Regions from separate parts of the Luteibacter flocculans genome, predicted to be linked through region 1. Evidence: predicted binding sites of a transcription regulator. Region 1 holds the regulator's gene; each other region holds the start of a gene.
What was found. Region 1 encodes FliA, which starts transcription of late flagellar genes. Its sites were predicted from a motif close to TAAAGTTTNNCNNNCNNNGGCCGATAA; they were not measured.

Region 1 (7,658 bases):
GTGCCGGGTTCGGCGAGCTCGCAGCGCCTTCGGCACCGGGAGCACCGGTGCCGTAGAGGGAATCCAGCAGCGCTTCGAATTCGTCGTCGGAGATCGGGCCAGACGATGCCGGAGTAGGCTCGCGCTCATTGCGCGCCGCGTCGAGCATCGCCTCGAATTCGTCTTCGATGGGATCGTAGGCGCGCGAAGTGGGCGCCGCACTGACTGGCGCGGCGGTGGGTGGCGCCAGGGCCACCGGAGGGGCTGTGGCAGCGCGGCCGGGAATGAGCAGGCGGTCGAGCAACGAGCGCGGCGCAGCTTCAATTGGCAGGCCACCATCGGCGGCCCGCATCATGTCGTTGAGCAGATCGAGCGATTCCAGCAGCGCGTCCATGAAACCGGCATTGAGCACGATCGCGCCGTTGCGGGCTTCATTGAGCAGATCTTCGGCGCGATGGCACAGCTCCACCATCGGGTTCAGGCCAAGAAAGCCTGCACCGCCCTTCACCGTGTGGAACGCGCGGAACACCGCATTCAACAGGTCGACGTCGCCGGGCGAGGACTCGAGGTCCACGAGTTGTTCGCCCAGGCTTTCCAGCAGCTCGCGCGCCTCGATCAAAAAGACGTTGAGCAGCTCGTTGTCCAGCTCCACGCTCATAGGGCGCTCAGAAGCCGAATTCGCTGAGCAGGCGGTCCACTTCGTCCTGACTGACCTTTTCGGCAGCAGGCGCGGCACCACCGGCCAGCGTGCCGGTCAGGCGCACCAGCTCCACCAGCGACGATTCCACCTTGGCCATGAACGCTTCGACCTGCGCCACGCGCTGGCCGGAGAGATCCTGCCAGGACTGCGCCTCGACCATTTCGCCAAAGCCGATGTCGCAGCTCTGGGCGAAGTCGCCCACGCGCACGGCAAGCGCCGTGGCGCTGGTGGCGAAGGCGGGGTCGGCGTGATCGAGCACCAGCACCTCGTCGGCCTGGCGGGCGAGCGCCTGTGCCTGCGGGCGCAGCTTTTCGCTGAAATCGAGGGTGCGATGGGCAGCCTGGGCACTCATCTCGAGCACGTCGCGCAGGTGCTTGCGCGCATCGCTCATGTTGCCCGGCACACCATCGTGCGAGATGTCGGCGGCAAGCCGGCGCGCGGATTCGTGCAGGTCGCGGGCCAAGTGGCCCAGCGCCATGAAGAGGTGCTGTTCACGGCTGCGCAGGAGGCGATCGAGGGCCTCCTCGACCGAGGCGGGATCGTTCGCATCCAGCAGCTCGCGCAGTTCGGGCGCCACGTCGTGGCCAGGGGAAATCACGGTGTTCATGGTCGTTCCTTAGCCCGCGGCCGCGGCGAGTCGTTCGAAGATCTTGTCGAGTTTTTCCTTCAGCGTGACCGCCGTGAAGGGCTTGACGACGTAGCCGTTCACGCCGCTCTGTGCAGCCGCGATGATCTGATCGCGGTTGTTCTCCGCCGTCACCATCAGCACGGGCATGGCTTTCAGGGCGGCGTCGGCGCGAATGGCGCGGAGCAGGTCGATGCCGGTCATGTTCGGCATGTTCCAGTCCGTGACCACCAGGTCGAACGGCTGCGCGCGCAGCATCGCCAGCGCGGCATTACCGTCTTCGGCTTCCTGGATCAGGGTGTTGGTGAAGCCAAGCTCCACCAGCAGATTCCTGACGATGCGTCGCATGGTGGAAAAATCGTCCACCACGAGAATCTTCATGTTCTTGTCCAAAACGTTCTCTCCGCCTTGCTACCGCGTGTTCTTTTTCGGCGACGTCACTACGGGTGCCGTCACTGCTTGTCTTTCCAGCCCGACATGCGTGCGCGGAGTCGAATCAGGGCCTGGCCATGGATCTGGCATACCCGCGATTCGCTCACTCCCAACACCGCACCGATTTCCTTCAGGTTGAGTTCTTCGTCGTAGTACAGCGACATGACCAGCTTCTCGCGCTCGGGCAATCCGTCGATGGACTGCGCCAGTGCGCCACGCAGGCCTTCCTGCTCGAACGTACCTTCCGGACCGGCCGCGTCCGGGTCGACCACGTCGATCGCCGCGCCTTCGTCGCCTTCGGGCGCCGTCAGGCTCAACAACCGCGCGCTCGCCGCGTCCGCCAGGATCTGGTTGTATTCCATGGCGTCGATGCCCAGCCGCTTCATCACTTCCGCGTCTTCGGCGTCGCCACCCGTCTCGTTTTCGATCTGCCTCGTCACCTCCGCGACCTCGCGCAACTTCCGGTGGACGGAGCGCGGAGTCCAATCCGTCTTGCGCAGTTCGTCCAGCATGGCGCCACGTATGCGGATACCCGCATAGGTTTCGAAGCTGGCCGCGCGAGTCGGCGAGTAATTTCTTGCGGCCTCAAGCAGTCCGATCATTCCGGCCTGCATCAGGTCGTTTGCATCCACGCTTGGCGGCAGCCGGCCCATCAGGTGATAGGCGATTCGGCGCACCAGCGGCGCGTGGGTCTTTACCAGTTCATCCGCTGGGATGCGCGTGATCTCAAGGTATTCGGTCGCAACGCTCACAGTGGTAGCCCCCCCCCCTGATGGGACCGTTCGGCGAAGAAGCCAATACGGCCCTGTGCACGGGGTTCGGGTTCACCCCATGTATCGACCGACCTGGCCAAATTCTTGAATCCGACCGCCGACCGGCTGCTGGGCCAGGCATCGACCACCGCCGACTGGCGGCGGATCGCCTGGCGCAGGTACTCGTCGTGCGGAACCATGCCCATGAAATCCAAGGAAACATCGAGAAAACGATTGGTCACCCGGGACAGTTTCTCGAAGAGCTGGCGCCCCTCCTGGGCGTGGCGAACCATGTTCGCCACGATGCGGAAGCGGTTAACCGCGAACTCGCGGCTCATGACCTTGATGAGCGCGTAGGCGTCGGTGAGCGAGGCCGGCTCGTCGCAGACCACCACCACCACCTCGTCCGAGGCCGCAGCGAACATGGAGACGCTGTCCGAGATGCCCGCCGCCGTGTCGACGATCAGGTACTCCGGCGCCAGCGGGTATTCGTCGAATGCCCGGATCACCGCCGCGTGTTCGATGTTCGGCAGCTGCGCCATGCGACGCGCGCCCGACGTGGCGGGGATCACCTTGAGGCCGTGTGCGGCCTGCAGGATGAGGTCTTCGATGCCGCACTCCCCTTCCAGCATGTGACCCAGGTGCCGGGTCGGCTGCAGGCCGAGCAGGACGTCGACGTTCGCCATGGCGAGATCGGCGTCGAGTAGAAGGACGTCACGGCCGCCCATCGCGAGCGCCATGCCGAGGTTGACCGCCACCGTGGTCTTGCCCACGCCGCCCTTGCCGCCGGCAATCGCGATGCTGCGGGTGGGGCGGCGATCGGCGAGCCAGTGGAGCCCGGCGGCCTGGGTGGAATCGACGTGTGTGCTCATGAAGTAAGTCACTGCCGTGGGAGTCGGTTGCGGTTGAAGAGAAAGAGGGTCAAGCCAGGGCCGGCGCCACACCGCCGAAGCGGTCGGCGAGGATGGCGTCGTCGGGTTCGTCGCTGCGCTGCTTGACGAGCTGCGCAGCCAGGCAGACCAGCTTGCGCGCATCGGCGGACGCAATGTCCTCGGGCACGCGCTGGCCGTCGGTGGTGTAGTCCAGCGGCAGGCCGTGGCGGATCAGTGCGGACAGCGCGCCGCCGATCAGCGGCGCCTCGTCGAGCTTGGTGAGAATGGCGCTCTGCGGAGCCAGCGGCGCATAGGCGCGCACCGCGTTGTCGATGGCCTGCGCCTGCGCGTTGGCCGCCAGTACGAGACAGACGCGCAGATCCGAGGTCGCACGCAGCGTCTCGAACTGCTGCTGGAGCTTCGGATCGTTGCCCGCCAGCCCGGCCGTGTCGACCAGTACCGTGTTGCGGCCGCGCAGCTGGAGCAGCACGTTGCGCAGACTGTTGGCATCCTGCGCGTTGAACACGCGCACGCCGAGCAGGCGGCCATAGTGTTCGAGCTGTGCCCCGGCGCCGATGCGGTACTGATCCGTGCTGATGAGGGCAACGTTGGACGCGCCGTGACGCAGCACCGCGCGCGCGGCGAGCTTCGCGATGGTGGTGGTCTTGCCGACGCCGGTGGTACCGACCAGCGCGATGACGCCGCCGCCGACCGTGTCGAAATTCCGTCCGCTCGTACGGATGTTGCGCGAAAGAATGCCCAGCGGCAGATAACGCGCCTGCTCGGGCGTCATGCCCGGCGGCAGTTCCGCGCACAGCGCGCGAGCGACGTCGGCGTCGATGCCCAGCCGGGTCATCTCGCGCAGCACGCGGGCGCGCAGCGGCTGCTCGCGATCCATCTGGTTCCAGGCCAGCGTCGAGAGCTGCACTTCGAGCATCTCGCGCAGGTTGTTGATCTCGGCACGCACGCCGTTCACGGCGGCATCGTTATTGGGCGTGACGGTGGCGGCGCGCACCACGTCTGCGACGCTGGCGGCCAGCGCCGCGCTCGATTGACGCTGCGGAGCATTGGTGTTCGTCTGGCTGGCCGGTGCCCCGCCCTTCGCGGCACGTTCGACGGCCGCCGCGGTGGCGGCGCGGGCCTGATCGATGCGTGCGGCGCGCTCGGCGTCATCGCGCAGGGCGCGCAGCGGCGACTCGTCGCGCTTCGGCGCGTCGACACCGAAGCCGGCCTCGCGCACCAGTGCTTCGTCGTAATCCAGCGCAGCGATGATCTCGATGCCTTCATCCAGGCGGCGCGTCGACAGAATCACGGCGTCCGGGCCTTGTTCGTCCCTGACCTGGCGCATGGCCTGGCGCATGTCGGGAGCAACGAATCGTTTGATTTTCATGCGTTCGATCCTGTCTTTGTCCTGGCGCCTCTTTCCCAGGCGCCACCATGTTCGTTCGGTCCGCGCGCCTATTCTTCGCGCGGCGTCTCATTCCTATCGCCCGAGGGCCGTCACCAGCTTGACGCGACGGTTGTCCGGAACCTCGTTGTAGGCGAGTACATGCAGGTTTTGGGCCACATGCCGCGTGAAGCGCGACAACCACGGACGAAGTGCCGGCGAGACCAACAAAACGGCCGGTTCCCCCGCCGCTTCCTGACGCCGCGCGGCGTCCGCGACGCTCTGCTGGAGGCGATCCGCAAGACCCGGCTCGACGGCCGCGCCGGCAGGACCGCCACCCTGCAGGGACTGGAGCAGGATCTGCTCCAGTTCCGGCGCCAAAGTAATGACAGGTACTTCCGTCCCGAGGCCGGCGATTTCCTGCACGATCTGTCGGCCGAGGGTGACGCGCACCGCGGCGGCGAGGACGCCGGGATCCTGGCTCTGGCCTGCATGCTCCGCCAACGATTCGACGATGCCGCGGAAGTTGCGGATGGGTACCCGCTCCGCAAGCAGGTTCTGCAGCACCTTGACCACGGCGCCGAGCGACAGGCGCTTCGGTACGAGGTCTTCCACCAGCTTCGGCGTCTGCTGGGCGAGGCGGTCGAGCAACTGCTGCACGTCCTGGTGACCAATGAGCTCGTGCGCGTGGTTCTGCAGGATGTGCGAAAGATGGGTGGCGATCACCGTCGCCGGATCGACCACGGTATAGCCGAGCGTCTGCGCGTGCTCGCGCATGCCCGGCTCGATCCAGACCGCATCAAGGCCGAACGCGGGGTCGCGTGTGGCGATGCCGTTGATCGTGCCGTGTACGCGGCCCGGATCGATCGCCAGCATGCGCTCGGTGTGGATTTCCGCCTCGCCCATCGGCACGCCCATCAGGGAGATGCGGTAACCGTGCGGCGCCAAATCGAGGTTGTCGCGAATGTGCACCGACGGCACCAGGAAACCCAGTTCCTGCGAGAGCTTGCGGCGCACGGACTTGATCCGCGCCATCAGCTCGCCGCCCTGCGCCTTGTCCACCAGCGGAATCAGGCGATAGCCCACTTCCAGACCGATGGTGTCCACCTGGGCCACGTCTTCCCAGGACAACTCAAGCCGCTCGGCAGGCGGCGCGGATTCCAGTGCCAGCTCGGTACCCGGAGCCCCCGTCCCGGCGGCGACACCTGCCGCGGCGTCGAGCTGCGCGCGATTCAGTTTCCACGCCGCAAAGCCGGCGATGCCCGCCAGGATGAGGAACGGAATGTTGGGCATGCCCGGGATGAGACCCATCGTGCCGAGCACCGCCGCCGCGACACCGAGCGCCTTGGGCTGGCCGAAGAGCTGCCCCATCACGTGCTTGCCCATCTCCTGCGACTTGGAGACGCGCGTCACGATGACGGCCGTGGCGATCGAAAGCATGAGGCCGGGCACCTGCGCCACCAGGCCATCGCCGATAGTCAGCAGCGTGTAGGTGCGCGCGGCCTCGGCGGCGGAGAGGCCATGCTGCAGCATGCCGATGAAGAACCCGCCGATGATGTTGATCGCGAGGATCAGCATGCCGGCCGTGGCGTCGCCGCGTACGAATTTCGACGCACCGTCCATCGAACCGTAGAAGTCCGCTTCCTCGCGCACTTCCTGGCGGCGCTCGCGCGCCTGCTCCTGCGTCAACAGACCGGCATTGAGGTCGGCGTCGATCGCCATCTGCTTGCCGGGCATCGCGTCGAGGGTGAAGCGCGCCGTCACTTCGGACACGCGGGTCGCACCCTTGGTCACGACCACGAAGTTGATGATGGTGAGGATCGCAAAGACCACGAAGCCGACGGCGAAGTTGCCGCCGATGACGAACTCGCCGAAGGCCTCGATGACCTTGCCCGCGGCGCCCGGGCCATTGTGGCCGTGCAACAGCACCACGCGGGTCGAGGCAATGTTCAGCGCCAGGCGGAGCAACGTGGCGAACAGCACCACGGTGGGGAACGAGGCCAGTTCCAGCGGTCGCATCACGTACATCGTCGCCAGCAGGATCACCAGCGAGAGCGCGATGTTGAAGGTGAACAGCAGGTCGAGCATGAACGGCGGCAGGGGCAGCATCATCATGCCGAGCATGATCAGCATCGCCACCGGCGCCACGATGCCGCGGCGGCCGATCTGGCGGAACGTGCCCATGAGGTTGGTGGAGGCTGCCATCGTCAGTTGTCCATGCGGTAGGGACCCATCAATTCAGGGTCGATGTCCTGCTTCGGGAGGTCGGGCGGGAGATCGCCCATGGCGATCGCCTGCTTCAACCGGAACACATAGGCCAGGATCTGAGCCACGGCGATGTACAACGCCGACGGGATTTCCCGGCCGATCTCCGTCGTGTGATACAAGGCGCGTGCCAACGGCGGCGATTCCACCACCGGCACCTTCGCGCCACCCGCCACGTCGCGGATCTGCTGGGCGATCACATCCATGCCCTTGGCCACCACGCGCGGCGCTCCCATGCGGTCTTCGTCGTATTTCAGGGCTACGGCGAAGTGGGTCGGATTGGTCACGATCACGTCGGCCGTCGGCACGTCTTCCATCATTCGACGGCGCGCCATCTGATGCTGCATCTGACGGATTTTCGACTTCAGCTCCGGACTGCCCTCGTTTTCCTTGTGCTCGTCCTTCACTTCCTGCTTGGTCATCTTCATCTTTTTGGTGAAGCTGAACTTCTGCCAGGGCGCGTCCACCAGGGCGATGGCGCCGAGGGCGCAGGCGAAGACGAGGGAGGCATGCCCGAAGATGCCGAAGGCCTGGGCGATGCCGTTGCTCACCGGGCCGGTGCCTGCCGTGTACATCTCCTGCGTCGAACGGCGCAGGAACCAGGCCAGCGCACCGCCGATCAGCAGCAGCTTCAGCAAGGATTTGC
Region 2 (7,658 bases), 1.9 Mb from region 1:
CTCACACCGCCGAGGCGATCCACCGGATAGACGCCCTTGCGCGCGGCTTCCAGTGCCTGCGGCGACAGATCGGTGGCGAGGATCTTCGCATCCACGCTGCTGCCTGTTCGCTCGATCGCTTCGGCGAGCACCATCGCGATGGCGTACGGTTCCTCGCCCGTGGAGCAACCGGCGGACCAGATGCGCAGCCGGCCACCGCCGCGCTTCTCTTCGAGCCAACGCGGCAGCAGTTCGTCCACGAGCATGTCGTAGTGATGCATCTCGCGGAAGAACGAGGTGACGTTCGTGCTGATGCAGCTCGCCAACTCGCCCAGCTCCGATGCCGGATCGCGGCGCAGGAGGTCGCAGTACGCGCCGAAACCGGGAAGACCCAGCGCGCGCAGGCGGCGTAGCAGACGCCCCTGGACCAATTGCCGCTTGTGATCGCCGAGCGCGATGCCGCAGTGTTGCAGTACGAATTCACGAAGGAAGGCGAACTCGGCTTCGCCGAGGTTAGGCCCTCCGGCGCCCGCCATTCCGGCGGCTTCGCCGTGGTTGACGAGCGCATTCATCGATCAGAACTCCTTCCAGGCGCCGGCGTCGGCCGGTTCCGCCTGGCGCGACGCACGAGGCGCCGGGGCGCTGCGCACGGCAGCGAAGACGGTTTCCATTTCTTCCTTGGCGGCATCCTTGCGCGCGGCCTTGGCAGCCGGCGCCTGGGACGCATGGCCCGAGATCTGGAAGAACGCGACCTGACGGCTCAGCTCGGTCGCCTGCTCGTGCATGGCGCGCGCCGCGGCGGCGGATTCTTCCACCAGCGCCGCGTTCTGCTGTGTCATCTCGTCCATCTGCAGCACGGCGTGGTTGACCTGATCGATACCGGCCGACTGTTCCGAACTGGCAGCAGCGATCTCGGCGACGATGTCGGTCACCTTCTTCACGCTCTCCACGATTTCGGCGAGCGCCTTGCCCGACTGGTCGACCAGCTCCGAGCCCGTCTTGACCTTGCTCGCGCTGTCGTTGATGAGACCCTTGATCTCCTTGGCCGCATTCGCCGAACGCTGCGCGAGGTTGCGCACCTCGGTCGCGACCACCGCAAAGCCGCGACCCTGCTCGCCCGCACGCGCCGCTTCCACCGCCGCGTTCAGCGCCAGCAGATTGGTCTGGAAGGCGATCTCGTCGATCAGGCTGACGATGTCGGAAATCTTCTTGCTGGAGGTGTTGATCTCGCGCATGGCGACGACCGTCTGCGCGACCACCGCGCCACCTTGCTCTGCCTGCTCGCGGGCACCGCGCGCCAGCTGGTTCGCGTGGCTGGCATTCTCGGCGTTCTGCTTCACCGTGGAGGTCATTTCCTCCATCGACGAGGCCGTTTCCTCGAGGCTCGACGCCTGTTCCTGCGTACGCTGCGACAGATCGTCGTTACCGCGGGAAATCTGCTGCGCGGCCGTGCTGACCGAGCCTGCGCCGTGGCGCACTTCGGACACGATGGCGCTGAGGCGCTCGTCCATCGCGCGGAACGCCCCCTGCAACTGGCCGAGTTCGTCGTTGCGCGTGACCTGGATGTCGTGACCGAGCTTGCCCTCGGCAATCAGGTGGGCGACGGCGACGGTCTGAGCCAGCGTGCGCAGAATCGAGCGAACGACCAGCACCGCGATCAGCAGCGACAGCGCGAGGCCGATCGACAACGCAGCGACGCAGATCGCGCGGACCATCTTGTACTGCGAGGACTCCGCGGCATAGATGCTGGATGCCTCGTCGCCCTTCATCTTGATCAACGCACCAAGATGAGACTGGCGGTCCATCAACAACGGACGAACCTGCAGTTCGAGCACGTCGGATGCGCCCTGGTCGCCCTCGTTCAGCGCATCGACCATGTCCGACTTGGCCTGATCATAGTCGCTATTGGTGGCCTGCCATTTGTCGTAGAGCTTCTTCACGTCGGCCGACATCGGCACCTTCACGAACTCGGCCTTGGCCTTGTTCGTCTCGTCCTGGAACTTCTGGAATTCGGCGACCTTCTGCTTCACCTGGTCGGGGCTGCCCACCTTGGCGGCAGCCTCGCCGAGCACCACGAACGACATCAGCGACATCTGATTGATGCGTGCGAGCATCTCCGCCGGGACGACTTCTTCCTCGTAGATACGGCGCATGCCTTCGTTCTGGAAGTGCAGCGCGCCCAGGCCGATGGCGGCGCCGCCAATGAGCATCAAGGAGAGCATGCCGACGACGCCGTACAGGCGGCCACGGACAGTCAAGGCGGGGATCTTGAACTTGAACTTCTTCATCACGATTCCAATCGGCAAGGGCGACAAGGGCAAGCCAGTGAGGGTTTGGCGGCTATCGGCGTTCGACAGCTCAGGCGACGGCCTTCACATCCGACGAGGCCAGGGCGGCTTCGAGCATCTGAGCGTCCTGCGGCTGCAGGAGGCGATCCACGTCGAGGAGCAGCACCATGCGCTCGCCCACGGAGGTCAGGCCCTTCAGATACTCGGTGTCGACCGTGGTACCCATGTCGGGCACCGGACGCACCGCGCCAGGCAGGACATCGACCACGTCGGACACCGCATCGACCACCACGCCGAACTGGCGGCCGGCGACCATGACGATGACGCAGACGGTGGTGACGGTGTATTCCTCGCGCGGCAGACCGAAGCGCAGGCGCAGGTCGAGGACGGGGACGATGGCGCCGCGGAGATTCAGCACGCCGAGCACGTAAGTCGGCGCCTGCGGGATGCGCGTGACCGCGGTCCAACCACGGATCTCGCGAACGGCAAGGATATCGATGCCGTATTCCTCGTTGCCGAGGTTGATGGTGAGGTACTGCGCAGCCTCTTCGGGCGTGGCGGTATTGGTGCTGGATGGCTGGTTCATGTCGTTCCCACGTCGGATCAGTGGCGGTCCGGGACCCCTTCTCAAGGGGTATCGGCCGTGGCCGTGGGGACTTGAGGGGGAATATGAAGCGCCTTGCGGCGCTTCCTTACATCGTTCGTCAGGCGGCCTTGCGACGCGCCTGCATGCGTACGAGGCCGGCCACGTCGACGATGAGCGCCACGGAGCCGTCGGCGAGAATCGTCGCCCCGGACACGCCCGCCACACGTCGATAGTTGGCCTCCAGGGACTTCACCACCGCCTGCTGCTGGCCGATCAACTCGTCCACGAACAGGCCGATGCGCGTGCCCTCACCCTCCACCACGATGACGATGCCCTCGTCCACCGGAGGACGCTTGCCCTCGCAGCCGAACACGTCGAACAGGCGGACGATCGGCAACCACTGGTCACGGAAGCGGAACAGTTCGCCGCCGCCGACCACGCTGCGCACGCTGTCGGGCTGCACCTGCACCGATTCCACGATGGAAACCAGCGGCACGATGTAGGTTTCTTCCGCCACCGCCGCCGTAAGGCCGTCGATGATGGCGAGAGTGAGTGGCAGCGTGATGGTGAAGGTGGTGCCGCTGCCATGCGTGCTGCGGATGGCGACGGTGCCGCCCAGATCCATCACGTTCCGCCGGACCACGTCCATGCCCACACCACGCCCCGAAAGATCGGTGGTGGCGGCGGCCGTGGAGAAGCCGGCCTCGAAGATCAGTTCCGCCACAGCGTCGTCGGACATACCGTCGCCCGAGGCGATGATGCCGCGCTGCACGGCCTTGGCGACGATGGCCTCGCGATTCAGGCCAGCGCCGTCGTCCGCCACTTCAACCACGATGGCACCGCCACGATGGAAGGCTTCCATGCGCAGCGTGCCGGTGTCGCCCTTGCCGGCGGCAAGGCGCTTGGCCGGTACTTCCAGGCCATGATCGATGGCGTTGCGGACGAGATGGACCAGCGGATCGCCGATCTTCTCGAGCACGGTCTTGTCGAGTTCGGTGGTCTCGCCGCGCAGGTCGAGCACCACTTTCTTGTCGAGCTTCTGCGCCAGGTCGCGCACGAGGCGCGGGAAGCGGTTGAACACCGTGCTGATGGGCAGCATGCGGATGCTCATCACGCTTTCCTGCAGCTCGCGCGTGTGGCGACCGAGCTGGGCCAGACCATCGCGCAGCATTTCCAGCTGCGACTCGTCCACGCCGTCCTGGAACTGGCTGAGCATGGACTGGGTAATGACCAGCTCGCCCACGAGGTTGATCAGCGTGTCGATCTTTTCGATGCCGACGCGGACCGAACTGGCCTCGCTGTTGGCAGCCGGATCGCGCACGGCACGCGGCGCGGCCGGTGCCGCGGGCGCGGCGACAGGGGCCGATGCGGGTGCCGGGGCAGCGATACGAGGAGCGAGATTCAGCTCGCAATCGCCGTCCACCCAGTCGAACACGCCTTCGACGGCGGCGCGCTTGGCGCCGGCGTCCAGATGAAGCGACCAGCCGAGGTAGGACGACGAGGCGTCCATGTCGGCCAGCGAGGGAAGCTTGCTGGGGTCGCATTCGACACGCAGCGGGCCGAGGGCACCAAGCTCGCGGAACATGCGCGCCGGATCGTTGCCCGTCTTGAGCAAGTAATCGAACGGACGGAACGTGATGTCCCAGCCCTCGACGGTTTCTGCGGGAGCGGCCGCCTTCGCGGCGGCGACCGGCGCGGCAGAGCCGCCGGACACCATCGCCGACAGTTCGGCGAGCAAGGCCTGGCTCTCTGCCGTGGCGGCCGGCTGGCCTGCCATGGACAGGGACAGCATGTCGCGCACGGTGTCGCCCGAGCGGAGCAGCAGTTCCACCACGGCCTTTTCCATCGGACGGCGGCCGCTGCGGACCTCGTCCATCAGGTTCTCGGCCACGTGGGTGAACGCGGCAACGTCGGTGAAACCGAACGTGGCCGCGCCGCCCTTGATCGAATGGGCAGCGCGGAACACGACGTTGATCAGTTCCGGATCGTCGGAGCCCTCGTCCAGCGCGAGGAGGGCCTGCTCCATGGCGTCGAGACCGTCGAGGCTCTCTTCATGGAACGCCTTGTGGAATTGCGCCAGATCGACTTTGGACATGGTGGACCCTGGATTACCGGAACGTCTTGCGAAGGGAATTAACCGAGCACGCGGGCGACGGTGGCCAGCAGCTGGTCGGGATCGAACGGCTTCACCAGCCAGCCGGTCGCACCGGCCGCCTTGCCTTCCATCTTCTTCTCGGGGTTCGACTCGGTCGTCAGCATGAGGATCGGCACGCCGCTGTAACCCGGACGCGTGCGAATCTCGCGAACCATCGAGATACCGTCCATCACCGGCATGTTCACGTCGGCGAGGATCAGGTCGAACTTGTGGTTACCGGCGGTATCGAGCGCGGCCTGGCCGTTCTCGGCCTCTTCCACGTCGTGGCCCGCGCCACGCAAGGTGAAGGCGACCATGCTGCGCATGGAAGCCGAATCGTCTACCGCAAGAATCTTTGCCATGGGAGCACCTTCAGTTCACGCCGGCTTCGGCCGGCAGTTCGATCAAAGCATGAAGACCCAGCACGGACACGCCGCGCCGGAGGGGATCGCTGACACCGGTCCAGGCGACCGGCAGACCGGCGGCACGGGCATCGCGCGAAAACGCCGCGAGCACCTGCAACCCGGCCGTATCGATCTGGGTCACCGCCTTGCCGTCCAGCTGAATGGCCTCGCCCGCGGCCAGCGCACCCAGCAGGGCTTCGCGCAGCGCGGGCGCAGCGCCGATGCGCAGGTCGGCATCCAGCGCCAGCGGGGCGCGAGGGGCGTCTTTGGAGGATTTCTTCGCCATCGTCCGTACCGTTGGGACCCTTGGCGCACATCGCCTTGGGGTCGTTCGATGGGCTTATCGGCCCTGTCGGGGAAAGCTTTAGGGGAGGTGGCGCTCCACCGAGGGAAGGCGACGGCGATACGAGCTGTGCCACCATGCGAGCCGGTCAGCCTCCCTACCCGCTTCGTGCAGCGACGTCGCTCTGGTCACGCTTCGGTTCAGCGTACCGCGCCGTCCGCAGCCCTCCGAGACCTCCGGTGAAACGTAAATCGCTCCTGTGGCAGTTGTTCGTGTCGCTTTCCGTGGTGCAGACCGTGGTGCTGTTCTTCGCCTTCGGCGGCCTGCTCTATCTGCTGCTGGACGGCCGCAATACCTATATTTCGGACGGCGTGATCAAGACGGCCGCGCAGGCAGTCCGCACCAGCCCGGCAGGCCTTTCGATCGAGCACACGGAACGGCTGGAAGACTTGCGCCGCCAATATCCGTCGTTCTGGCTCATGGTGGCGGACGCCGATGGGCACTCCGCGCGTTATGGCAACCCGCCCTCCTATTACACGGAGCTGTCGCAGCAGCTCGCCTGGATCGGGCCCTCCGAGATCCACGCCTATGAAGAGCGCGCGCCCTACGGCGTACGCATCGACGTGAAAAAGGTCGATGGCCGGCGCATCCACATCATGACCGGCGGCGCGTCTCGCGACGACCTCGGACGCTGGGTGGCCGTGGTCAGTGGTGTCGTCAGCCCCATCGTGTCGGTGCCGCTGATCCTCTCGACGCTCGTGATTGCGCCCCTGCTGATCTGGCGCAGCATGGCGGGGGTGCGCAAGCTCGCACAGTCGGCGGCGGCCATCGACCTGTCGCACCGGGCCGTGCAACTGGAATTGGACACGGTGCCACGCGAGATCCACCCCCTGGTGGCGGCGTTCAACGAAGCGATCGATCGCCTTCGCACGACCTACGTGGCCCGCGACCAGTTCCTGCGCGACGCCGCGCACGAACTGCGTCTGCCCATCGCCGTGCTGATGGCGCGCATCGACACCATGCCCAAGGGGCCCGACAAGGCCCTGCTGCGGGCTGACGTCAGCAGGCTCGCCACGCTCGCGGAACAGTTGCTCGATCTTCAACGCATCCAGGCGCAAGGCGTCCAACGGACGCCGGTAAACCTGTGTGAAGTGGCGAGAGACGTGGCGTCTGACGTGGCGCCATTGGCGTCCGCGCAGGGTTACTGCCTGGAAGTAGATGCGCCGGACGATCCCGTGTGGGTATCCGCGGAACCCCTCTCGCTCGGCCGCGTGGTGACCAATCTTGTGCAGAACGCGGTGGTCCATGGCGGCGGTGCAGGCACCATCAGCCTGCGCGTGGTCGCGCCAAACACGTTGCGGGTCTGCGATCAGGGGCCCGGCGTGGCCGAACAGGACCGCGAGCGCATCTTCGAGCCGTTCTACCGCGCGCAGACGGGCGACCCGGGGCACGGCCTCGGTCTCCATCTCGCCTTGGAACTGGTGCGCAGGCAAAACGGGCACATCACGGTGGAGAACCTGGCGGAAGGCGGTGCGTGCTTCGCCGTCACGTTCGAAGCGCTGTCGCAGCCCCAGCTCCCCGCTCCCGAGCCAGCCTGACGTCTACCCTGCCCGGCCCCACCGGCAACATTGCCGGAACGTTGCCGGTGACTCCGGATCGATCGGCTAGCATGCTGCCCTTTGCAGGACGGAGCCGACACACGTGCGCCTATTGCTGGTCGAAGACGACGAACCACTGGCGCTGTTGATGCGGAGCGCACTGCAGCGCCATGGTCTCCTGGTAGACATCGCCGGATCGCTGTCTGTCGCCGCGGCGGCCTTGCGCTCCGGTGTTCACGACCTGCTGGTACTGGACCGCTCGCTACCCGACGGCGATGGCGTGGATCTGATCGCACAGGCACGCAGGATGCTGCCGGGCTTACCCATCATCGTGCTGACGGCGCGGGGCGAACTGCCCGAGCGTATCGAGGGCCTGGACGAAGGGG
Region 3 (7,658 bases), 600 kb from region 1:
GTCGACGAGCAGACCAAGGTAGAAACCCTTGTCACGAAGCACGACGATGCGGCGCATGTCCTCAACGTCGGATGCGTCGGGTGAAGCCAAAGACGAGGCTTCGAGCCCCAGGAAGCTGGACACATCCAGCACCGGCACCGGCCGGTCGCGCAGGTTGAACCAGCCGCGGCAGACGGAATCGGCCAGCACCGAATGTTCCAGCTCCGGGACTCGTACGATTTCATGGATGGCATCCATGGCTAGCGCCATGTGACGACCGGTCACATGGAACGAAATGACCTTGCTGACCTTGCGCAAGGCGCTGCGTTGGCGCGCCTGCAGAGCGAGCAGGGCGCTGTTGGCCTGCGGAACGCCGGGGAGGCGAACGAGTGCTTCCGCAGACAGCACTTGGATGATGCGCTGGTCGAAGTGAAAGGCCCCGGCGATCAGGGCGCTGGCGTTCGCGCCGCTATCGAAGCGCACGATCTGGCTGCTGGCGAGGCGGAGCATCTCACCGGTATGGTCGAAGGTTACGCCGAGCAGGCTCTGGTCGGCTTTGATGATAGCGACGCGACGATTCGCCTGGTCGCCAACGGCAGGCTGACCAAGGAACCGGGCCAGGTCCATGACCGGAATCATCATGTCACGGAGCAGGAACAGACCGAGGACATAGTCCGGTGCGAGAGGGATCTGCGTCATGCCTGAGGGGAAGCTCACCACTTCCTGCAGGACGTCGATCGGCAAGGCCAGTTCGAACTCGCCCAGATGGAAGGTGCCGAACAGTTGCACGTTGGCCTGGGCGCCGGGGGCGATATCTAGCGAAGGCATTTCCACGGTGAATTCCTCTAAATGACGCGTTCGAAACTGCGGACAACGAAGCGTTGCGTATCGCAGTGGATGCTCAGCTGCCTGCCGACGTGACCGCCGGTTTCCGTGTGAATCACGCGAATGCCCGCTTCGGCCAACAGACGTTGTGCTGTCAGGGCGTTGCTTTCGCCGATGCCGCCGTGAAGGATGGGCCGCGTGTGCGGCATCATGAAGGCACCGCCTGCGACCACGGCGTCCAGTTCCGAGTAGTGATCCGCCGTGGCACCGATCGATGCCAGCAACGAGGGGATCGCATCGGTGACGTACTTTGCGGAGAGTTGCGTCGAGGGGACGGCGGATTCAGGAAGCAGGCAGTGGGCGAGCGCACATACGCCACGCTGTGGCCAAAGAATGCCGATGCCCACGCATGAGCCCAAGGTGCTGCGCAGGATCTGCGCGCCCTTGCCCGATCGCACCTCACACATACCCACGTAGACATCCAACGTGCTCATCATGCTGTCTTCGTATTTCGATAGATCAGCGGCTGCTCGTACGTGAAGCCGCTGCGGATGCGGTGCAGCGACTCCGACTCCCCGATGATCAGGGTGGACTCAGGTGCCATCGCGCGCCTTACGCGCTCCACGACCGCCTCTTGGCCCGGTTCATCGAAGTAGATCAACACATTGCGCAGAAGGACGAGATCGAAGCGCGTCGGTTCGGTCAGATCCTGATAAAGGTTATGGGGGCGAAACGTCAGGTGTGCCTTCAGTGCAGGGCGAGCGGTATATCCGTCGCCCTCGGGCACGAAGTAACGCTCGACCATCTCAGGGCGACTCGCCTGCAGCCCCTTGGCGTTCCGGCCTGCGTAGCTCCCTGCGGCGGCGACGTCGAGCACCGCTCGCGAGATATCCGTGGCGAGAATGCGGTAGCTGAAGTCCGGGTGCTTCTGGCGAAACTCGTTGGCGAGCATCGCCAACGAGTAGCCCTCTTCGCCCGTGGACGCGGCCGCCGACCAGATCTGCATCGTGGCGCCAGAATGCGCCGCGTGCCATCGAGGAAAAAAATGTTCCTCGAGGTACTGCCAGATACGCGGAGTACGAAAGAACGACGTCTCGTTGGTCGTGACCAGATCGATGAAACAGCCGACTTCGTGCTTCGACCTGCCCAAGAGGGCCAGGTAGGCTTCGTAGCCCGAGAGCTGAAGCTCCTGAAGGCGCCGACGAAGCCTCCCGTGCAGCATCGTCCACTTCCGCTCGGCCATCACGATGCCGGTGTGCAGGCGTACCTGCGCGAACAGCGCCTCGCGAATGGAGGGATCGACGGCGGCTTCCCGATCGAACATGGCGGGTCAGGTCGCGAAGTCGTTGACGGTGGTGTTCAGTTCCACGGCGCCTTCCATCAGCGAGCCGCAGGCGCGAGCGATGCTGTCGCAGGTGGAGGCTGTCTTTTCGGTCTCCTCGGCAATGTGCTGCACGGCGCTGGCGACCTCGCGCGCGGCAACGGCTTGCTCTTCGGCACCGCACGAAATCTCCGACATCGCCTGCGTGGTGCTGACGACGCCGAACAGGATCTTGTCGAACGCCTCGGAGGCTTCCTTGGCGATCAGGCTACCCTGGGATGCGCGCTTTGCGGACTCGTTGATCAGCTTCGAGATTTCCTTGGAGGCCTGCGACGACCGCTCGGCAAGCTTGCGTACCTCATCGGCGACGACGGAGAAGCCGAGGCCATGTTCGCCGGCACGTGCCGCTTCGATCGCTGCGTTGAAGGCGAGGAGGTTGGTCTGGCTGGCGATCTCGCCGATGACCTTACTGATGTCACCGATGTCTTCCGACGACTTGTTGATCAGCTCCATCGCTTCGATGGACTTGCCAAGCGCCTTCGCGCCGCGCTCGGCTTCCTGCTGGGTGTCCTTGGCCAGCCGATCGGCGTTCTGCGAATTGCTGGCGATCGAACTGATGGATGCCGTCAGCTCCTCGATGGTGGCGTTCATCTCCTCCACGGTCGCGCCGAGCAGCTGCGCACCGGCGGCCATCTCATTGGACTGCTGGGCGATCTGGGTGGAGGCGGTGGAGAAGTCCGCGGCGCGGCGCTTCACCAGTTCTTCCAGTTCGCCCTGGAAGGTAATGTCCGCAGCAAACTTGACGATCTTCCGCAGACGCCCATTGCCGTCGTAGATCGGGTTGTAGCTCGCCTGCAGCCAGACCCGGCGACCGCCCTTGGCGACACGGCGATAACGGCCGCGATCGAATTCACCGCGACGCAGCCGTTCCCAGAACTCGGCGTACTCGGCGCTGGCGGTATAGGCGTCGTCGCAGAGCTTGCGGTGATGCTGGCCGACCAGCTCGTCGAGCGAGTAGCCGACTACCGCGAGGAAGTTCGCGTTGGCGGAAATGACATGGCCGCTGGGATCGAATTCGATTACGGCCTGCGACTTGTCGAGCGCCGTCATCTTCCCATCCAGCTCGGCGGTCTTATCGATCAGGGTGCTGATATCGGTCGCGAACTTGACGATCTTGTAAGGCTTGCCATCGCGGTCGAACACCGGGTTATACGAGGCGCTGAGCCAAACCTCGCGGCCGTCCGCGGCGATGCGCTTGAATTCGCCGACCTCCGGATGTCCCGCGCCAAGCCGCTCCCAGAGTTGTTGGTATTCGTCCGCGGCGACGAAGGCCGGCTCGCAGAACATGCGGTGATGCTGTCCGATCACCTGGTCGGCCGTGTAGCCGAGCGTATTAAGAAAGTTTTGGTTCGCCGCAAGAATGTTCCCCTGCAGGTCGAATTCGATAATGGCCTGAACGCGGTGCAATGCATCGCTCGTGGCCTTGAGGTCATTCACTTCTTGAGCGGCATTTGCACTTGCATTGCTGGCCATTTTCTTTCCCCGTCGCGTTTCGTTAGTGCCTACGGAGTTATCGCCGCAAAAACGGCAAACTTTAGGGCTATCTCGCTGATGAAAAAGGAGAAAGCCAAAGATAAGGTAAGTGAAGACGGTAGGCCGCGAACGGGAGTACTTGGGACTTAAATCTTCGGCGAACGCCAGGGAAAAAAGCTATTGGAGCGAGGCAATGATTTAATGCTTTGACAGTAATTGCATGGCGACGCATTCACGGCCTGGATCACATCGCTACGTCATTTCGGTGGGCTACCCGGACGGTGCGGACGATAAAGTGCGTTTTTCTTTTAATTGCTGAACGGATCCCAGCGTTTCAGCGGCGCGAGACGGCGTCTCCCGCCGTCGGCGACCTCTGTGGCTACTGGCGGCTTGAGCCGTACCGACCTGTCAATCGCGTCACTCGCATCGCTGTGCTTTCGCTGTGCCACATGTTGCTTGCTCAATCTGTAATCGCGTCGACGCCGCTGCAGCGACTTCGCTTCAAATCCTCGCTCACGATGCTCTGCGCATGGGAGCCATCGCTGGGCCGAATGTCATGCCTGCATCGACCACAACCTCACCGAATCGGTGAGGTTGTGAGATGTAGTGTGCGTGACAACCACACTTCAGTTCGGTGAATGTCGCCGCTTCAGGGGACAACATTGGGGTGGGTAAAAGATGGGGACGAAGACGACGTGTGTCGCCAGCCATAACGAGCGGACGCGTGCCGCCATGTGGCGTGCAAAAGTATTGAGTGCAGCCATTTGTGCCGGCCTGGGCTACAGCATGTCAGGCCATGCGCAAACGGTCTGCAGTGACAGCCAAGGTGCCGCCGCAGGCACGGCAGTGGCGGCGGACGGCACGGCTTGCGGACATAACGCCTCTGCTATTGGCGACGGAAGCACTGCCTTCGGTGATTCCGCTCTCGCGAATGGCGACCACGCCGCAGCATTCGGCGGTGGTGCGATCGCCAACGGCTTGAACGCCACCGCTCTTGGCGTCAACGCACTCACCAACAGTGATGGTGCGATGGCGGTGGGTGCTTCGGCAGTCGCAACGGCCGCGAGCGCCTTGTCGCTGGGCACGGCGGCACAGGCCCTAGCAGCCAACGCCGTGGCGCTGGGTGCCGGTTCGGTAGCCGATCGGAGCAATACCGTATCGGTCGGTGCCAGCGGCGCCGAGCGTCAGATCACCAACGTCGCGGCCGGCACGTTTGCCACCGACGCGGTCAACCTCGCACAACTGACTGATGCGACCCACACGTCAAGCACATTCTTGAGCGTGGGCGATGCCAATGGCGACGGCGCACCCGCCGTGACCGATGGCGATGGTGCGGTCGCGCTAGGTCGGGCCGCGTGGGCATCCGGTTCGGAATCGGCGGCGTTCGGTGCCGCAGCGCTTTCGCAAGGAAACGGCGCAACGAGTCTCGGTAGCGAGGCTGTCGCTGCCGGCAACCTCACACTCGCGGGTGGCTACGGCGCCTCTGCGACTGATGTGAACGCGGTAGCGCTCGGCGGCAACGCCAGTGCCAGCGGCGTTGCGTCCCTGGCGATCGGCGGACGAAACGAGACGGCAGACGGCACCGCCATCTTCACCGGTACATCGAACACGCAGGCATCGGGTGTGGCGTCCATGGCAGTCGGCGCGGGTGCCCGGGCCACCGGCATTTATGCTGGCGCGGTGGGCGCCGGCTCGTACGCGAGCGATCGCTCCGCCGTCGCGGTGGGCGGTGTGGTGGATGTGCTGTACGACGAGTTGGGCGAGGGATTCGATGGCGTGAATCTGCAGGCGACGGAGGCCACGGCGCGTCTTGCCAGCGCCTTCGGATCGGGCGCCCAAGCGACGGAGTACGCATCCACGGCCGTAGGCACGATGGCTTCCGCCTCCGGCATTCGTTCGATTGCCATGGGTTACAAGACGACTGCCACCGGCTACGACGCAACGGCCGTTGGCGATCGCGCTGCAGCCACTGACGATTGGGCTACCGCACTCGGTGCAGGCAATACGGTCAGTGTGATGCGAGGCACGGCGGTCGGCACTTTCAATTCGGTCTATGCAGACAGCGGCGTCGCACTGGGTTACGGCAATCTGGTGGCGGGGGCTTACGCGACCGCGATCGGCTATGGCACCGGGGCTCAAGCAGACGACAGCGTCGCCATCGGCCATCAGGCCTTCGTCTGGCATTCGGGTCTTCCCGTGGATGACCAGCCAGCGGTCCCATTCTCCAATGACGTAGCCATCGGCTCGAATTCGGAAGTCTTCGGCAGCAACTCCGTTGCTTTGGGGCAGGGTGCCAAGGTGGGCAACAGCATCTTCTCGTCGGGCGATCCGAAGATCGTCAACAACAGCGTCGCCTTGGGCGCAGGTTCCATCGCGGATCGCGACAACACCGTCTCGGTCGGCAGCAGTGGCGGGGAGCGTCAAATCACGAACGTGGCGGCGGGCGATCACGACACCGACGCCGTGAATCTTGCGCAGTTGCGTGCAGTAGCAGGAAACGTGGGCGACCTCGCCAACGGCGCCGTGACCTACGACGACAGCACGAAGGCAAAGGTAATCCTGGGCGGAGCGTCGGGCACCGTGATCGACAACGTCGCGGACGGGTCCCTGGTTTCGACAAGCCGTCAGGCGATCAACGGCGGCCAGTTCAATCAGGGCCTGTCCACCCTGGCAAACATCATCGGTGGCGGCACGATCGTCGATCTCACAGGTCACCTGGGTGGCTTCAAGGTGTCGGTGCTCGGCCAGGATTACACCTCGATTGCCGGTGCGATTGGCGCGCTCGACACAGCAGTGAATTCGCTCTCGCACGGTGTCGCGCCTTCCGTGGCAGGAGGCATAGCCGTGGGGCAGGGAGCCGCTGCAGTCGCCACGTCGTCGGTATCGGTGGGTGACGCGTCGCGCGCTGGCGGACAGATGGCGACGGCGGTCGGCTCTCATTCGCTGGCGTTCGGCCCTGGCGATACCGCAGTGGGTGGCGGAGCGAATGTGGGTGCGGATCAGAGCACCGCGGTTGGCGCCAACGCCACCATCGCGGCTTCAGCACAGAACTCGGTTGCCGTCGGCGCTTCGTCTTCCGTGCAAAGCGCTTCGGGTACGGCGTTGGGCCAAGGGGCAGCAGTGACCGCAACCGGCGCCGTGGCGCTCGGTGCGGGCTCGGTCGCAGACCAGGCCAACACGGTATCGGTCGGCAATGCCACCACGCAGCGTCGCATCACGAATGTGGCGGCGGGCCAGGCGCCCACGGATGCGGTCAACCGTCAGCAGATGGATGCGGCCACGACGCAGGCTGTGCAAACGGCGCAGTCGTACGCCGATGCTGGTGATGCGAAGACGTTGTCCAGCGCCAACGGCTACACCGATACACGCGTGGCCAACGCGGTGAGTCGGACCGACTTCAATGCCTTTGAAAATCGGGTTGAGCAGCGCTTCGGTGCGTTGGATACCCGTGTGGCCCGCGTGGGCGCGATGGGTTCGGCGATGAGCGGTATGGCGGGTGCAATTGCGGCCGCCGAAGGCACGGATAACAGGGTGAGCGCCGCAGCGGGTGGTTATCGAGGTGAGGGCGCGTTGGCCGTGGGTTATGCGCATCGGCTTCCGGGGCGCGGCGCCATCATCGTCGGTGGTGCATTGGCAGGTGGCGGCGAAAGCAGCGGCACCGTGGGCGTCAGCTTCGGCTGGTGACGGGCCTGATACGCATCGCTTGCACAACATCAATTCCAAAGGGGCTAGACATGAAGTACCCAGCTAACAAGATGTGGATCGTCGGCGCGCTGCTGGCTTGCGCAGCGCCTTGCGCGCTGGCGCAGAGCATCGACGCAAAAGTTGCCAGCATGGCGCTGTCCTCCGGGCAGCGCATCGATGGCTTCATCGTGCATTACAAACCGGGCATGGCGCCGAATGGAGCTGCCGCGGCGCAGGACATCTATGCGGCGAGTTCATCGCTCATGCGTTCGTCGACGGCCATGTCCGCCATTCAGACCAATGCGCTGCGCACCGC

Region 2: IM816_RS05160 (chemotaxis protein CheW) is a predicted target of FliA. The motif match lies at 2,902-2,928, and genes of this name have one in related genera.
Region 3: IM816_RS10565 (methyl-accepting chemotaxis protein) is a predicted target of FliA. The motif match lies at 3,696-3,722, and genes of this name have one in related genera.

Annotation. Positions count from the first base shown of each region.
Region 1 is NZ_CP063231.1:3,089,739-3,097,396, forward strand. Features, by position in the region: gene IM816_RS13300 (chemotaxis protein CheA) at 1-637, opposite strand, end outside; gene IM816_RS13305 (protein phosphatase CheZ) at 645-1,286, opposite strand; gene cheY (chemotaxis response regulator CheY) at 1,296-1,697, opposite strand; gene IM816_RS13315 (RNA polymerase sigma factor FliA) at 1,757-2,488, opposite strand; gene IM816_RS13320 (P-loop NTPase) at 2,485-3,360, opposite strand; gene flhF (flagellar biosynthesis GTPase FlhF) at 3,410-4,750, opposite strand; gene flhA (flagellar biosynthesis protein FlhA) at 4,844-6,952, opposite strand; gene flhB (flagellar biosynthesis protein FlhB) at 6,955-7,658, opposite strand, start outside.
Region 2 is NZ_CP063231.1:1,206,639-1,214,296, reverse strand. Features, by position in the region: gene IM816_RS05170 (CheR family methyltransferase) at 1-551, opposite strand, end outside; gene IM816_RS05165 (methyl-accepting chemotaxis protein) at 555-2,267, opposite strand; gene IM816_RS05160 (chemotaxis protein CheW) at 2,338-2,853, opposite strand; gene IM816_RS05155 (chemotaxis protein CheA) at 2,972-4,948, opposite strand; gene IM816_RS05150 (response regulator) at 4,987-5,349, opposite strand; gene IM816_RS05145 (STAS domain-containing protein) at 5,360-5,677, opposite strand; gene IM816_RS05140 (sensor histidine kinase) at 5,914-7,272, shown strand; gene IM816_RS05135 (response regulator) at 7,376-7,658, shown strand, end outside.
Region 3 is NZ_CP063231.1:2,490,070-2,497,727, reverse strand. Features, by position in the region: gene IM816_RS10580 (chemotaxis protein CheW) at 1-807, opposite strand, end outside; gene IM816_RS10575 (chemotaxis protein CheD) at 825-1,301, opposite strand; gene IM816_RS10570 (CheR family methyltransferase) at 1,298-2,128, opposite strand; gene IM816_RS10565 (methyl-accepting chemotaxis protein) at 2,135-3,658, opposite strand; gene IM816_RS10560 (YadA-like family protein) at 4,391-7,342, shown strand; gene IM816_RS10555 (S8 family serine peptidase) at 7,393-7,658, shown strand, end outside.